Regions from separate parts of the Kitasatospora sp. NBC_01300 genome, predicted to be linked through region 1. Evidence: riboswitches for the same ligand, from Rfam matches in the RefSeq annotation. Region 1 holds a riboswitch; the other holds the start of a gene.
What was found. A riboswitch is a leader RNA that binds a small molecule or an ion and turns the genes downstream of it on or off. The one in region 1 is predicted to bind guanidine.
Positions count from the first base shown of each region.

Region 1 (7,905 bases):
TCGCCGCGCTCATCCCCGCGCTCGCGGACGCCGCCCGCACCGCAGGCCCGCCGCAGGTCCGCAACGTCGGCACCCTCGGCGGCAACATCGTCACCGCCGCCCCGGCCGGCGACACCCTCCCGGTGCTCACCGCCCTGGAGGCCAGCGTCACCCTCGCCCGGGCCGGCGCCAGCCGCGAGGTGCCGGTCAGTCACCTGCTCACCGGCCTCGACCCGGTGCGCCCCGGCGAACTCCTCACCTGGGTGCGCGTCCCGCTGCTGCACGCCCCGCAGGTCTTCCTCAAGGCCACCGGCCGCAGCGGCCCGGCCCGCGCCACCGCCTCCGTCGCGCTGGTCCTCGACCCCGCCCGGCGCGCCGTGCGCTGCGCGGTCGGCGCCGTCGCACCGGTGCCGCTGCGCCCGCTGGAGGCCGAGGCCTGGGTCGCCGGCTGCATCGACTGGGACGGCAGCCGGGAGATCGACCCGGCCGCGACCGCCGCCTTCGGCGAGTACGTGGCCACCGCCTGCGTCCCCGACAGCTACGGCGCCGAAGGCGCCTGGGAGGCCGTGACCGAGGGGCCGAGCGCGGCCGCCATCCGGCTGCGGCGTACCGTATCGGTGCTGGCCCGACGGGCACTGGGAAGGGCGCTGAAGTGACCACAGACCCCATCGAGACCCTCGACGCCGACCCGCTCGGCCTCACCCCGCAGGTCAGCCGCGAGCTGCGCCCGTGCGCCTCCTACACCTTGCGGGTCAACGGTTTCGAACGGCCCGTCACCGACGCCTGGATCGGCGAGAGCCTGCTCTACGTGCTGCGCGAGCGGCTCGGCCTGGCCGGCGCCAAGGACGGCTGCGAGCAGGGCGAGTGCGGGGCCTGCTCGGTGCAGGTGGACGGCCAGCTGGTGGCCGGCTGCCTGGTGCCCGCCGCGCTGGCCGCCGACAGCGAGATCAACACCGTCGAGGGCCTGTCGGCCGCCGGCGGCGCGAGCGACGTCCAGCAGGCGCTGGCCGAGTCCGGCGCGGTGCAGTGCGGCTACTGCACCCCCGGCATGGCGATGGCGGTGCACGACCTGCTCCAGCGCAACCACCGCCCGACCGAGGTCGAGGCCCGCCAGGCGCTCTGCGGCAACCTCTGCCGCTGCACCGGCTACCGCGGCGTGCTGGCCGCCGTCCAGAGCATCGCCGACGCGCGCGCCGAGGACGTCGAGGAGGCGGAGGAGACGGCCTCTCCGGCCGCCGCCCAGACCGCCGCCCCGGCCGCGGGACAGCCCGCCGAACAGCCCGCCGGGGAAGCGGCCGCCGGACCGGAGCCGGCCGCCGAACCGCCGGTCTACGCCGACGCCGACGCCTGGATCGAGCACGTCCCGCAGCCGCCCGCCGAGCAGCCCCCGGCCGGCACCGACCAGCCGTACGGCGACGGCCAGGGCGGCTACGACACCGGCGTGTACGACACCGCCGTCCTGACGCCGGTCCAGGGCATCCCCGCCCAGACCGCCGACGACCAGGTGTACTACCCGCCCCAGGGCTACCCCGAGCAGCCGTACCAGGGCACCCCCGCCCACGGCACCTACGTGCCCGGCGGCTACCCGCAGCAGAACGGCTACGACGCCGGGTACGACGCCCCGGTCTACGAACCCACCCCCGCGCACGGCACACCGCTGCCCGGGGCCGCCTTCGACGGCACGCCCCCGCACGGCACGCCGTACGTCGCCACGCCCCCGCACGGCGCCCCGGCCGGCGGCACCGCCCCGGCCGGCGTCCCGTACGGCGCCACCCCCGCCCACGGCATCCGGCTCCCCGAGGACGACCACGCATCATGACGTCGCCTACCGACATCGGCGCAGCACTCCAGCAGGACGGCGGCGAGGGCGGCGCACCGGAGCCGTTCGGCCTGGGCAGCTCACCGCTGCGCAGCGACGCGCTGCCCAAGGCGCTCGGCATCTACCCGTACGCGGCCGACCTGTGGGCCGAGGGGCTGCTCTGGGGCGCGGTGCTGCGCTCGCCGCACCCGCACGCCCGGATCAGGGGCATCGACACCGCGGCCGCGCTCGCGCTGCCCGGCGTGCACGCCGTGGTCACCGCCGCCGACCTGCCGCCCGGCCCGGACGGAAGCCCGGACGGCGCCCCGGCCGGGCCGATCGTCGCCGACCGGCCGGTGCTGGCCGCGGGCGTGGTGCGCCACCACGGCGAGCCGATCGCCGCGGTGGCCGCCGACCACCCGGACACCGCCCGGCTGGCGGTCGGTCTGATCGCGGTCGACTACGAGCCGCTGGAGGCCGTCACCGACCCCGAGCAGGCCTTCACCGCCCCGTCGCTGCACCCGGACGGCAACCTGTTCCGCCACCTGCCGCTGCGCACCGGGGACCCGGACGCGGCCGGCGAGATCATCATCGAGGGCCTCTACCAGGTCGGCCGTCAGGACCCGGCCCCGCTCGGCGCCGAGGCCGGGCTGGCCGTGCCGCGCCCGGACGGCGGCGTCGAACTGCACCTGTCCTCCACCGACCCGCACGGCGACCGCGACCGCACCGCCGCCTGCCTCGGCCTGGAGCCCGACCGGGTCCGGCTGGTGGTCACCGGCGTGCCCGGGGCCACCACCGACCGCGAGGACCTTTCCTTCCAGGTCACCCTGGCGCTGCTGGCGCTGCGCACCGGCCGCCCGGTGAAGATGACCCTCACCCGCGAGGAGTCCTTCCACACCCACCCCTCGCGCCACCCCGCGCTGCTGCGCTACCGCCACCACGCCGACGCCGAGGGCACCCTGGTGAAGGTCGAGGCGCAGATCCTGCTGGACGGCGGCGCGTACGCGGACGTCTCCGCCGAGGCGCTGGCCGCCGCCACCGCGTTCTCGGTCGGCCCGTACGTCTGCCCGAACGTCTTCGTGGACGCCTGGGCGGTGCGCACCAACAACCCGCCGGCCGGGCGGATGCGCGGCGAGGGCGCGTTGCAGGCCTGCTTCGCCTACGAGTCGCAGCTGGACCAGCTGGCCGCCCGGATCGGCGTGGACCCGGTGGAGATCCGCCGCCGCAACGCGATGTCCACCGGCGACCCGATGCCCACCGGACAGGCCGTCACCTGCCCGGCGCCGGTCGGCGCGCTGCTGGAGGCCGTCGCGGCCGAGCCGCTGCCGGCCCTGCCGGTGGACGACCCGGACGCCGAGTGGCTGCTGCCGGGCGGGCCCGGTGGCGCCGGCGACCCGGCGGCGGTGCGGCGCGGGATCGGCTACGCCGTCGGCATGGTGCACATGCTCGGCGCCGAGGGCGAGGACGAGGTCTCCACCGCCACCGTGCGGGTCAGCGGCGACCACGCCACGGTGATCTGCGCGGCCGTCGACTCCGGACAGGGCTTCGCCACGCTGGCCCGGCAGATCGTGCAGACCGTGCTGGGCGTCAGCGAGGTGTACATCGCGCCGGCCGACAGCGACCAGTCCATCGCCGGTCCCTCCGCCCGCGGCCGGCACACCTGGGTCTCCGGCGGCGCCGTCGAGCGCGCCGCGCTGATGGTCCGCCACCAGCTGCTCCAGCCGATCGCCGCCAACTTCGGGATGTCGGTGGAACTGCTGCAGATCGCCGACGGCAAGATCACCTCGTACGACGGGGTGCTCGGCATGCCGGTCGCCGAGGCGCTGGAGGGCAAGGAGCTCTGGGCGACGGCCCAGTGCCGCCCGCACCCCACCGAGCCGCTGGACGAGTCCGGGCAGGGCGACGCCTTCGTGTCGATCGCGTTCTGCGCGATGCGCGCGGTGGTGGACGTGGACATCGAGCTGGGCGCCGTCCGGGTGGTCGAGATGACGGTCGCCCAGGACGTCGGCCGGGCGCTGAACCCGCGGCAGATCGAGGACCGGATCGAGGCGGGCGTGGCCCAGGGCGTCGGCCTGGCGCTGCTGGAGGACCTGCGCACCGAGGGCGGCGTGCTGCTGAACCCCTCGCTCACCGGCTACCGGCTGCCCACCGCGCTGGACACCCCGCAGGTGCGGATCGCCGCCCTGCTGGAGGAGCGGGACGTGGTCGCCACCTTCGGGGCCAAGGCGGTCAGCGCCGCCCCTGCGGTGGTCGCCCCGGCGGCCGTGGCCGCCGCCGTCCGGGCGGCCACCGGCCTGCCGGTCGGCCGGCTGCCGATCCGGCCGGAGGACGCGGTCGCGGTCTGACGGCCGGGGGCGGCGGTTTCGGTCGACCGCCCCGGAAATACCGTAAACAGGAATTGCCGGTCGACGGAATGTCGACCGGCAATTCCATTTCCGGCGAGGCCATGACGGGAATCGAACCCGTGTACACCGCTTTGCAGACGGTTCCCTAAGCCACTCGGGCACACGGCCAGTGAATTCATAGTGGCGGAATGCGTGGGGGGCCGTCAACGGCGGAATGTAAATTCTGTATGGCGGCTTGTGCTACGGTCGGAACCAGGTGGCCGGTCGCCCGGCCGCCCCGGACGAGCGCGTCGTACCCGGTGACGACAAGACGGCGCAGTTCAGCGGCAATCCGGCCGCTGTGGACTGCGGAGGTAGGCCGTCATGGCATGGCTCGTTCTGATCATCTCGGGTGTCCTGGAGACCGTGTGGGCGGTGGCCCTGGAGTCGTCCAAGGGCTTTTCCCGGCTCACCCCCAGCCTCGTCTTCGGTGTGGCCCTGCTGCTGAGCATGGGCGGGCTGGCGTACGCGATGCGCACCATTCCGATCGGCACCGGCTACGCGGTCTGGGTCGGTATCGGCGCGGTCGGCACCGCGCTCTACGGCATGGCCGTCCTGGGGGACGCGGTGACGGCGGCCCGGATCGGCTGCCTGCTGCTCATCGTCTCCGGCGTGGTCGGCCTGAAGGTGCTCCACTGACCTCCGCCTGAGCTTCCCCCTGACCCTGGTCCTAAGCCCTGCGGACTAGCTGATCACCGACTCGGGTCAGGGGTCATGAAGGTAGACGGCCCTTACGATGTTACGTATGACCACTGCCTCCCCCACCTCGGTCGACTCCGCCTCGATACCCTCCGAACCCGACCCCGGTGGCGGGGTCCTCAGCGGCCGCTACCGCGCTCTGACGCTGGGGATCGTGTCGGTGGTCCTGGTGATCGCCTTCGAGGCGACCGCCGTCAACACCGCGATGCCGACCGCGGCCCGCCAGCTGAACGGCATCGGGCTGTACGCCTTCGCCTTCTCCGGCTACTTCACCACCACGCTGTTCGCGCTGGTCGTCTCCGGGCAGTGGTGCGACCGGCGCGGGCCGATGCAGCCGCTGTTCACCGGCATCGCGGTGTTCGGCGTGGGCCTGGTGGTGGCCGGGACGGCACCGGGCATGTGGGTGTTCGTGGCCGGGCGGGCGATCCAGGGCCTGGGCGGCGGGCTGGTGATCGTCGCGCTGTACGTGGTGGTCGGCCGGGCCTTCCCGGAGCGGCTGCGGCCGGCGGTGTTCGCGGCCTTCTCCTCGGCCTGGGTGCTGCCCTCGATCGTCGGGCCGCTGGTCTCCGGTGCGATCACCCAGCACCTCGGCTGGCGCTGGGTGTTCCTGGCCGTGCCGGTGCTGATCCTGCTGCCGCTGGCCGTGATGGGCCCCGCGCTGGCCCGCTCCGAGCGGGAGCACCCGGTGGCCAGGGGCGCGGAGTTCGACCGCCGGCGCACCCTGCTGGCCGCGATGGCGGCGCTCGGTGCCGGCCTGCTGCAGTACGCGGGCGGGCGGCACGACCTGATCGGGCTGCTCCCCGGGGTCGTCGGGGCGGCGCTGCTGGTGCCGGCCGTCCTGGGGCTGCTGCCCCAGCGGACGCTGCGGGCCGGGCGGGGGCTGCCGGCGGTGATCCTGCTGCGCGGACTGGCGGCCGGGGCGTTCCTCGGGGCCGAGGCCTTCGTCCCGCTGATGATGACCACCGAGCGCGGCCTCTCGCCGACGATGTCGGGGCTCACCCTGACCAGCGGCGGGCTCACCTGGGCGCTGGGCTCCTGGCTGCAGGGGCGGCCGGGGGCCGAGCGCTACCGCGAGGCGATGATCCGGGGCGGGTTCGTGCTGACCGCGGTGGCGATCGCGGGCGCCGCGCTGGTGCTGGTCCCGGCGGTGCCGGCCTGGGTGGCGGCGGTGGCCTGGGGCGTCGGCGGCATCGGGATGGGACTGACCGTCGCGAGCGTCAGCGTGCTGATGATGAAGCTCTCCGCGCCGGAGGACGCCGGGGTGAACTCGGCGGCCCTGCAGATGAGCGACGCGCTGGGCAACGTCCTGCTGACGGGCCTGGCGGGGGTGATGTTCGCGGTGCTGGGCGGCGGCTCGCTCGCCGCCGCGCACGAGGGCGCCGGGGCCACCGCCTCGGCCGGGGCCACCGGGTCGCCCGCGGCGTTCGCGGTGATCCTGCTGGCCATGGCCGGCGTGGCGCTGCTGGGGGCGCTGCTCGCCGGCCGGGTCCGGGTCAGGTCCTGAGGGTCAGCCGGCAGCGGCGGCGGAGGGCACCGGCGGTGCCCCGGGGGTGCCGAGGAAGGCCTCCCAGCCGCCGGTCGGCGCCTGGCCCGGGGCGAGGCCCTGGAGCTTGCGCAGCACCGCAGTGTCCTGGGCGTCCAGCCAGTCCACCAGTTGGCGGAACGAGACCAGCCGGACCTCCGGCTTGTCCGCGATCGTCCGGAGCACGTCCTCGACGGCGTTCATGTAGATGCCGCCGTTCCACTCCTCGAAGTGGTTGCCGATGACGTAGGGCGCCCGGTTGCCGTTGTAGGTGCGGTCGAAGCCCAGCAGGTAGGCGTCGCGGGCCTGGGCCTGGAAGCCCGGGTAGAGCGCCGGGTCGGCCTTGGTGTTGGGGCCGCACTGGTTGTACATGATGTTGTAGTCCATCGACAGCACCTGGAAGGTGTGCCCGGGGAAGGGGATGGACTGCAGCGGGAGGTCCCAGAGCGCGCCGCCCTGGATCTTCTGCGGCCACACCTGGGTGCCGTTGCCGCTGCTGTCGTAGCGCCAGCCGCGCTTGACCGCGGTGGGCAGCAGGTTGCGCTGGCCCTCCAGGCAGGGGGTGCGGCTGCCGACCAGCTCCCTGCGGTAGTCGAAGGGCAGCGCCGGCAGGTCGGTGAAGCCGGTGTTGGTGCGCCAGTTCGTCACGAAGTCCATGGCCTGCTGGATCTCGCTGTCCCAGTCCTCCGGGGACCACTTGCCGACGCCGGTGGCGCCGCAGAAGTGGCCGTTGAAGTGGGTGCCGATCTCGTGGCCCTCCAGCCAGGCCGCGTGCACGTTCTCCAGGGTGTCGTGGATGTGCTGGTCGGTGAGGTAGCCGATCTCGGAGGCGCCGACCTTGTGCTGCGGGGGGCGGTAGAGGTCCTTCTTGGACTCGGGCAGCAGGTAGAGGCCGCTGAGGAAGAAGGTCATCGAGGCGTTGTGCTCCTGCGCCAGCCGACGGAATCGGGCGAACAGGCCGTTGTCGAGCTCGCCGGCGCCGTCCCAGGAGAAGACCACGAACTGCGGCGGCCGTTCGCCGGCCTTGAGCCGCTCGGGGGTGGGCTGGTGGGGCTGGGCCCCGGTGTCGGAGGTGGAGCCGTCGCCGATCAGGACGGCCTGCGGCTCGGCGACGTCCGTGGGGCCGGCGCTCTGGTCGACGGCCGCGCCGCTGGGAGGGACGGCCGAGCCGATCATCGGCTTGTCGGCGCTGTTGCTTCCGCAGCCGGTCGCCAGGGTGGCGGCGGAGGCCGCACCGGCGGCCAGCAGGGTGCGGCGGGAGAGAGCGGCCATGGTCACTCCGTTCATGAGGCGTTCGGCAGGCGTACAGGCGTGCGGAAATCCGGTCGGACAAGTGGGGTGATAGAACCCGTGACCGGGTCAGCATGGCAGCTGACCCCGATCGGTCGGCCAGGCGCCACTGGCAGTCGTCATCGATCGCCCGATTGCCGCAACCGGACCGACCCTCCGCGCCGTCGAAGCTCGTACCGAGGCGTTCCGGTGGCGCTTTCACCTGGGAAACGGCCGTCGCGTTCCGTCACCGG
Region 1 is NZ_CP108408.1:4,976,512-4,984,416, forward strand. It holds gene OG556_RS22155 (xanthine dehydrogenase family protein subunit M) at 1-635, shown strand, start outside; gene OG556_RS22160 (2Fe-2S iron-sulfur cluster-binding protein) at 632-1,798, shown strand; gene OG556_RS22165 (xanthine dehydrogenase family protein molybdopterin-binding subunit) at 1,795-4,122, shown strand; tRNA gene OG556_RS22170 (tRNA-Cys) at 4,219-4,290, opposite strand; guanidine-III (ykkC-III) riboswitch at 4,376-4,442, shown strand; gene OG556_RS22175 (SMR family transporter) at 4,486-4,800, shown strand; gene OG556_RS22180 (MFS transporter) at 4,907-6,364, shown strand; gene OG556_RS22185 (hypothetical protein) at 6,368-7,654, opposite strand.

Region 2 (7,905 bases), 1.1 Mb from region 1:
CCGCCCACGAGCACGCCGACCTGCCCTTCGACCGCCTGGTCGAGGAGCTCAACCCGCCGCGCTCCCTCGCCCGCCACCCGCTGTTCCAGGTGATGCTCGCCTGGCAGAGCCGCCCCGACGAGCCCCACCCGCTGGGCGGCGGCCTCACCGCCCGGATCGCCGCCGTCCCCAGCGGCACCGCCAAGTTCGACCTCACCCTCAACGCGGGCGAGCTCCCCGGCGGCGGCATCGGCGGCTTCCTGGAGTACCGCACCGACCTCTTCGACGCCGCCACCGTCGAAGGGCTCGCCACCCGCCTCGCCCGGCTGCTCACCGCCGCCGCCACCGCCCCCGACACCGCGATCGGCCGGCTCCCGCTGATCGGCGAGGAGGAGCGGCTGCGCGCCCTCGTCGAGTGGAACGGCACCCCGCACACGTCGGCGCCGCACGCCCTGACCCCGGACACCTCGGCCGCGCACACCTCGGCTCCGCACACCTCGGCTCCGCACGCCTCGACTCCGCACACCTCGGCCCCGGGCGCCACCCTGGCCGAGCTGTTCGAAGCCGCGGCCGCCGCCAACCCGCGGGCCGTCGCCGTCAGTTGCGGTGACGAGCAGCTCGACTACACCGAGCTCGCCGCCCGCGCCGACCGCCTGGCCCGGCTGCTGGCCGCCAACGGCATCGGCCCCGGCACCATCGTCGCCCTCGCCCTGCCGCGCTCGCTCGAACTCGTCGTCGCCCTCCTCGCGGTGGCCAAGTCCGGCGCCGCCTACCTGCCGCTCGACCCCGACTACCCGGCCGACCGCCTCGCCTACATGCTGGCCGACGCCACCCCCGCCGCCCTGCTCACCGACCGCGCCACCGCGCCCCGGCTGCCCGCCCACCAGGTGCCCCAACTGCTCGTCGACGGCCCGGAGTCGGCCGTCCACCCGGCCACCCCGCTGGCCCAGCACGAGCGCACCCGCCCGCTGCGCGCCGAGGACACCGCCTACGTCATCTACACCTCCGGCTCCACCGGCCGGCCCAAGGGCGTCCCCGTCACCCACCACAACGTGGTCCGGCTGTTCAGCTCCACCGACCACTGGTTCGGCTTCGGCGCCGACGACGTCTGGACCCTCTTCCACTCCTACGCCTTCGACTTCTCCGTCTGGGAGCTGTGGGGGGCCCTGCTGCACGGCGGCCGCCTGGTCGTCGTCCCGCACCTGGTCAGCCGCGACCCGGCGGCCTTCCTCGACCTGCTCGCCCGCGAACGCGTCACCGTGCTCAACCAGACCCCGTCCGCCTTCTACCAGCTCAGCGCCGCCGACCGGGACCGCCCCGGCTCCGAACTCGCCCTGCGCTACGTGGTGTTCGGCGGCGAGGCGCTCGAACTGGCCCGGCTCGACGACTGGTACGCCCGCCACCCGGAGGACGCGCCCACCCTGGTCAACATGTACGGCATCACCGAGACCACCGTGCACGTCTCCTACATCGCCCTCGACCGGGCCACCGCCGCCGCCGGAAGCAGCAGCACCATCGGCGTCAACATCCCCGACCTGCGGGTCTACGTCCTGGACCAGCACCTCCAGCCCGTCCCGCCCGGCGTCACCGGCGAGATGTACGTCGCCGGGGCCGGCCTGGCCCGCGGCTACCTCGGCCGCCCCGACCTCACCGCCGGACGCTTCGTCGCCGACCCGTACGCCGAACTGTTCGGCGAGCGCGGCACCCGGATGTACCGCTCCGGCGACCTCGCCCGCCGCCGCGCCGACGGCGTCCTGGAGTACTTCGGCCGCGCCGACCAGCAGGTGAAGCTGCGCGGCTTCCGGATCGAACTCGGCGAGATCGAGGCCGTGCTGGCCGCCCACCCGGGCGTCGCCGACGCCGCCGTGGTCGTCCGCGAGGACGCCCCGGGCGACAAGCGCCTGGTCGGCTACGCGGTCACGACGGCGGGCCCCGAGGAGTCGAACGGCGCCGCCGCCCCCACCCCCGAGGACCTGCGCGCCCACGCCGCCGCCGAACTGCCCGCCCACATGGTGCCCTCCGCCGTCGTCCTGCTCGACCGGCTGCCGCTCACCGCCAACGGCAAGCTCGACCGCCGCGCCCTGCCCGCCCCCGACGCGCCCGCCACCGGCGCCGGACGCCCGCCGCGCACCCCGCGCGAACAGCATCTGTGCGAACTCTTCGCCGAGGTGCTGGGCGTCGCGACGGTCGGCGTCGACGACGACTTCTTCGCCCTCGGCGGCCACTCGCTGCTGGTCGTCCGCCTCGCCGGGCGGATCCGCGAACTGCTCGGCCTGGACGTCGGCATCGGCACCCTGTTCCAGTCGCCCACCGTCGCCGCCCTCGACACGGCCCTGGCGGCCGGCTCGCAGGACGCCGACGCGCTGGACGTCCTGCTCCCGCTGCGGCCCGCCGCGCCCGGACGCCGTACCCCGCTGTTCGCCGTCCACCCCGCCGGCGGCCTCAGCTGGTGCTACACCGGCCTGATCCGCCACCTGCCCGCCGACCTGCCGATCTACGGCCTCCAGGCCCAGGGCGTCGGCGCCGCCACGGCGGCCCGGCCCCTGCCGCAGACCCTGGACGAACTGGCCGCGCACTACGTCGACCGGCTGCGCGAGGTCCAGCCCGAGGGCCCGTACCGGCTGCTCGGCTGGTCCACCGGCGGGATCATCGCGCACGCCGTCGCCGTCCGGCTCCAGGACCTCGGCCACGCCGTCGAACTGCTCGCGATCCTGGACGCCTACCCCGCCGAGGGCTTCCGCGACCTGCCCGTCCCCGACCAGGCCGAGGCGCTGGAGGCGCTGCTCACCATGGGCGGCTACGGCCCCGAGGACCTCGCCGGGCGGCCGCTCGAACTCGCCGCCGTCACCGAGCTGCTGCGCCGCGAGGGCAGCCCGCTCGCCGGACTCGACGACGCCACCGTGGCCGCCCTCAACCGGATCTACCTCAACACCAACCACCTCGTCCGGGGCCACGACCACCGCCCCTTCGACGGCGACGTGCTGTTCTTCCGCGCCACCGTCGACACCATCGACGAGACCCTGGTGCCCGAACTCTGGACCCCGTACGTGTCCGGCCGCATCGACAACACCGACGTCGCCTGCTCGCACAAGGACATGACCCTGCCCGCCCCGATCGCGCACATCGCCCGCGTGATCACCGACCACCTGGAGAAGTCCTCCGATGAGTGACGCCCCCGCCAACCCCTTCGACGGCGACGGCGAGTTCCTCGCCCTCGTCAACGACCAGGGCCAGCACTCGCTCTGGCCGGCCTTCGCCGCCGTCCCGGCCGGCTGGAACGTCTCCCACGGCCCGTGCGAGCGCGCCGACGCCGTGCAGTGGATCACCGCCCACTGGACCGACCTGTGACCCCTCCGGCCGTCGAGGCCGCCCCGGCGCGCCCCCTGCTCGCGGGGCGCGCCGCGGTGGTCGTGGTCTACACCGCCGCGATGTGCATGAACGGCCTGGACTCGACCATCGTCAACCCCGCGCTGTTCACCATCGCCGAGGACTTCGGGCGGCCCGTCTCGGCCGCCAACGCCGTCGAGACGGCCTTCCTGGTCGGCCTCGCCGTCGGCCTGCCGGTGGCGGGCTGGCTCGGCGACCGGTTCGGCGTGAAACGGGTCTTCCTCGGCTCCCTGGCCGCGTTCACCCTCGCCTCCGCCCTGTGCGCCGCCGCGCCCGGCCTCGGCTCGCTCGCCGCCGCGCGGGCCGTCCAGGGCGTGGCCGGCGGGCTGCTCACCCCCGTCGGGATGACCCTGCTGTTCCGGGCCTTCGCCCCGCACGAACGGGCCGGCCTGAGCCGGATCCTGATCGTCCCGACCGCCCTGATGCCCGCCCTCGGCCCGCCGCTCGGCGGCCTCCTGACCGAACACCTCTCCTGGCACTGGCTGTTCCTGGTCAACGTGCCGATCGGGGTCGCGGCCGTCGTGACCGGGCTCGTCGGCCTGCGCGCGGCGGACGAGCCCCCGGCCGGCCGCTTCGACACCACCGGCTTCCTGCTCGCCACCCCCGGCCTCGGACTGCTCACCTACGCGCTCGGCTTCGGCCCGGCGCACGGCTGGTCCTCGCCGGGAGTGGCGCTCAGCGGCGTGGCCGGCCTCGTCCTGCTCGGCATCGCCGTGCGCCACCAACTCCGCGCCGCCGAACCGCTGGTGGACCTGCGACAGCTCGCCGACCGCACCTTCGGCACCGCCACCTGGCTGGCCCTGCTCACCTCGGCCGGCCTGATGGGCGCGCTGTTCGTCCTCCCGCTGCTCTACCAGGCCGCCCTCGGGGCCTCGGCCCTCGACGCCGGGCTGAGCGTCTTCCCCGAGGCGATCGGCCTGATGGCCGCCTCCCAGGTGGTCGACCGCCTGCTGCCCCGGTTCGGCCCCCGCCGCCTCGCGCTGCCCGCGCTGCTGCTCGCCGCCCTCGTCCTGGCCGCCCTCGGCTTCGCCGAGAACCCCTGGGCCGTACGGGCGCTGATGTTCGCGGTCGGGCTCGTCCTGGGCACCGCCGTGCTCACCGTCCAGATCGCCGGCTTCGCCGACGTCCCCGGGCCCGCGATGGGCCGCGCCATGGGCCTGTTCACCATCGTCCGCACCCTCGGCGGCGCCCTCGGCATCGCCGCCACCGCCGCCCTCATCGGCGCCCTGGACACCGACGGCGGCTCACCCGGCCCCTACCGCCTCGCCCTCCTGCTCACCGCCGCCCTGGTCGCCGCCGGCACCCTCCTCACCGCCCGCCTCCCCCGGGAGGCGCCGGGACCACCCCCCGTCGACTGAACAGCCACGCCGCACCCCGCGATCGCGGGGTGCGGCGTCAGCTCGTTGGGCGCGGCCTTCTGGGCTCAGGCGCTCGGCCAGAGGATCAGGTCGGGCAGGGCGTGCCGGCGCGGCCGGTCGCCGAGGTCGGCGAGTGCGGTGCGGATGGCCCGGAGGTGTCCGACGGTCAGCTGCAGGGGCGGCTCGTCGGGCTGGTGGGTCGTGCGGATGGGGTAGTCGACGCCGGGGGTGCGGGTCATCTCGATGTGGCAGCCGAGCAGGTGCGTCACCGGGCGGCGTTCGGCGAAGTCGATCAGCCGGTCGACGGTGCGGGTGAAGGCCGGCCAGTCGTCGATGTAGAGGCGGCCCGGGTAGACGGTGTCGCCGGTGAGCAGCAGGCCCGTCCACGGGTCGTAGTAGGTGACGGCCGCCGGGTGGTGGCCCGGGGTGGCCAGGCATTCGAGCACCCGGCCGCCGCCCAGGTCCACCCGCGCGACGGCGTCCGGGTCCTGGTCGAAGCCGAAGTACGGCCAGGCCGTGGCCGGGTCGGCGCCGACCAGGGTCGTCGCGGGCCGGTCGGCGAACTGCCCGTCGCCCGCGACGTGGTCGCCGTGCGGGTGGGTGTGCAGGACGAGCAGTCCGTAGCCGTCGCGGGGGTGGTCGGCGAGCCACCGGTCGATGAGCCCGTCGACCACGGTGCGCAGCGGGAAGTACGCGGCGGAGGCGGTGGCCCCGGTGTCGATCAGGACCGCCCGCTCGCCCCCGAACAGCAGGAACAGGAACGGCGCCTCGTAGTTGACCGCCTTGTTCTGCCGCAGGATGACGGTGTGCTCGTCGTACGCGTGGACCTGGATGTCCGGGTCCGTGTTGTGCTTCGCGGACGGGGACCCGTGGATCCACCGCACGTCGAGCGGACGGGCGATCGGGGCACCGGCGGCCATGACGTCTCCTTCGGTGCGTCGTCTTGGCGGGCCGGGTACGGCGCACATCTCGTCCGGGGCGGTCACCGGCGCGCCGCCACCGGGACGCTAGCACGCCCCCGTCGCCGCGCGCCGGTCCGCCGATCCGGTGGGGACCGTCAGGCACCCCCGAGCAGGTGCGCCAGCCCGTCCGCCAGCCCGCCGCGCCAACAGGCGTAGTCGTGGCCGCCGTTGAACTCGCGGTACGCGAGGTCGTAGCCGCGGGCGGTGAGGACGTCGCGCAGGTGGCGGTTCTGCGGGAGCAGCATCCACTCCTGGAGGCCGACCTCGACGTAGAACCGGGCCTCCCGCCGCTGCTCGCGGGCGAATTGGCGGGTCAGCCACTCACTGCCCTCGTCGAACTCGGTCTCGTCCGGCCACCAGAAGGAACCGGACTGGCAGAGCGCGCCGCCGAAGCGGTCGGGGCGCCGGAACGCGGCGAAGGCGGCGGTGAGGCCGCCCGCGCTCTGGCCGGCGATGACGGTGTCGGCCGGGTCGGTGGTGGTGCCGAACTCCGCCGCCGCCCAGGGGAGGAGGCGGTCGGCGAGGAGGTCGACGAAGGCCGGGTTGCAGCTGAGGTCGTCGGGGCGGCAGGGGCCCATGGTGTGGACGAGCAGGGCGACGGTGGGCGGGATGGCGCCGTCCGCCGTCAGGTTGTCGAGGGTGTCGCCGACCGACAGCACCTCGCCCCACATCTCGCCGTCCAGCAGCACGGCCACCGCGAACGGCCCGTCACCGGCGGAGGGCCCGCCCCCGGCGGGGAGGTGGACGTCCACCCGCCGCCCGGCCACCTCGTGGGCCACCGTTCGCCCGCGCGGCACGCCGTCGCGCCGCCGGACGTACGGCTGGGCGGGGGCGTCGGGCAGGCTGAGCACGGACGACGGGTGGCGCCCGTCGCGGGCGGGCAGCCGGGGGGCGGCGTCGTGCGGGTCGGGGCGGGCGTGGTCGAGGACGCGCAGCCAGTCCGCCCGGGCGGTGCCGGGGGCGTCCCCCCGGAACGGGTACAGCTGGTAGGACGCCCGGTGGTCGGCGCGCAGCCGGTAGGTGATCGACCAGCGGCCGTCGTCGCGGCGGGTCATCAGGTGCGGGGCGAGGTCGCCGGCGTGCCGGTCCTTGTCGGTGACGGTGTGCAGGAGGGCGAGCACGCCGTCGCAGGACGCGTCCTCGTGCACGAAGGTGACCAGGCGGTAGGCGGGGTCGGCCGGATCGGGCTCGACGAGGGGAAGGGTTTCCATCTGCGGGACTCCTCGGGGAGGTTAGGCGGGGGTGCCCTTGCGGCCGAGCAGCACCCAGAGCAGGAAGGGGCCGCCGAGGACGGTGGTGACGATGCCGACGGGGATCTCCACCCCGCCGATCAGCACCCGCCCCACGGTGTCGGCGAGTACGACGAGGACGGCGCCGGTCAGTGCCGAGCCGAGGACCGGCACGCGCGCCGGCCCGGCCAGCCGCCCGGCGATCACGGGCGCGGCCAGCGCGACGAAGCCGACCGGCCCGCACACGCCGACGGCCAGCCCGGCCAGCGCGACGGCCAGCAGCAGGCAGCCGAGCCGGACCCGGCCCGGGTCGACGCCCAGCGAGGCGGCCACGCTGTCGTCGAAGCGGAGCACCGCCAGCCGCCGGGCCACCGCCAGCGCGAGCGGCACGAGCACGGCCAGCCCGATCAGGACCGGGGTGGCGATGGCGTAGTCCCGCCCGTTGAGGCTGCCGGAGGTCCAGACGTACAGCGAGCCGGCCGAGTTGAGCGAGCGGCGGGCGAGCGCGACCTGGATGACGGCCGAGGCGAGCGCGGACATCGCGAGGCCGACGACCAGCACCCGGTAGCCCTGCGCGCCGAGCCCGCCGGAGACCAGGGTGACGACCAGGACGGCGGCCAGCGCGCCGAGCGGGCCGGCCCACCAGGCGCCGAAGGTGCCGGAGACGGTGGCGGAGATCAGGACGGCGGCGGTGGCGCCGTCGTTGACGCCGAGCAGTTCGGGGGTGGCGAGGCGGTTGCGGGCGAGGGTCTGGGTGAGGCAGCCGGCCAGGCCGAGGGCGGCGCCGGCGGCGAGCCCGGCGACGATCCGGCCGAGCCGGAACTTCTGCACCAGCAGCACGTCCAGCCGGTCGCCGTAGCCGAACACGGCCTGGAGGGTGCGGCCGAGGCCGAGTTCGCTCTGCCCGGCGTGGGCGGACACGACGACGACGGCGAGCAGCGCCGCGGCCAGGGCGAGCGAGGCGAGCAGTGCCCGGCGGGGGAGCAGCAG
Region 2 is NZ_CP108408.1:6,073,512-6,081,416, forward strand. It holds gene OG556_RS26615 (amino acid adenylation domain-containing protein) at 1-3,149, shown strand, start outside; gene OG556_RS26620 (MbtH family protein) at 3,142-3,327, shown strand; gene OG556_RS26625 (DHA2 family efflux MFS transporter permease subunit) at 3,324-4,724, shown strand; gene OG556_RS26630 (MBL fold metallo-hydrolase) at 4,790-5,644, opposite strand; guanidine-III (ykkC-III) riboswitch at 5,657-5,717, opposite strand; gene fes (enterochelin esterase) at 5,782-6,897, opposite strand; gene fhuB (Fe(3+)-hydroxamate ABC transporter permease FhuB) at 6,919-7,905, opposite strand, start outside.
Region 2: another riboswitch for guanidine. It lies ahead of OG556_RS26630 (MBL fold metallo-hydrolase); the one in region 1 lies ahead of OG556_RS22175 (SMR family transporter).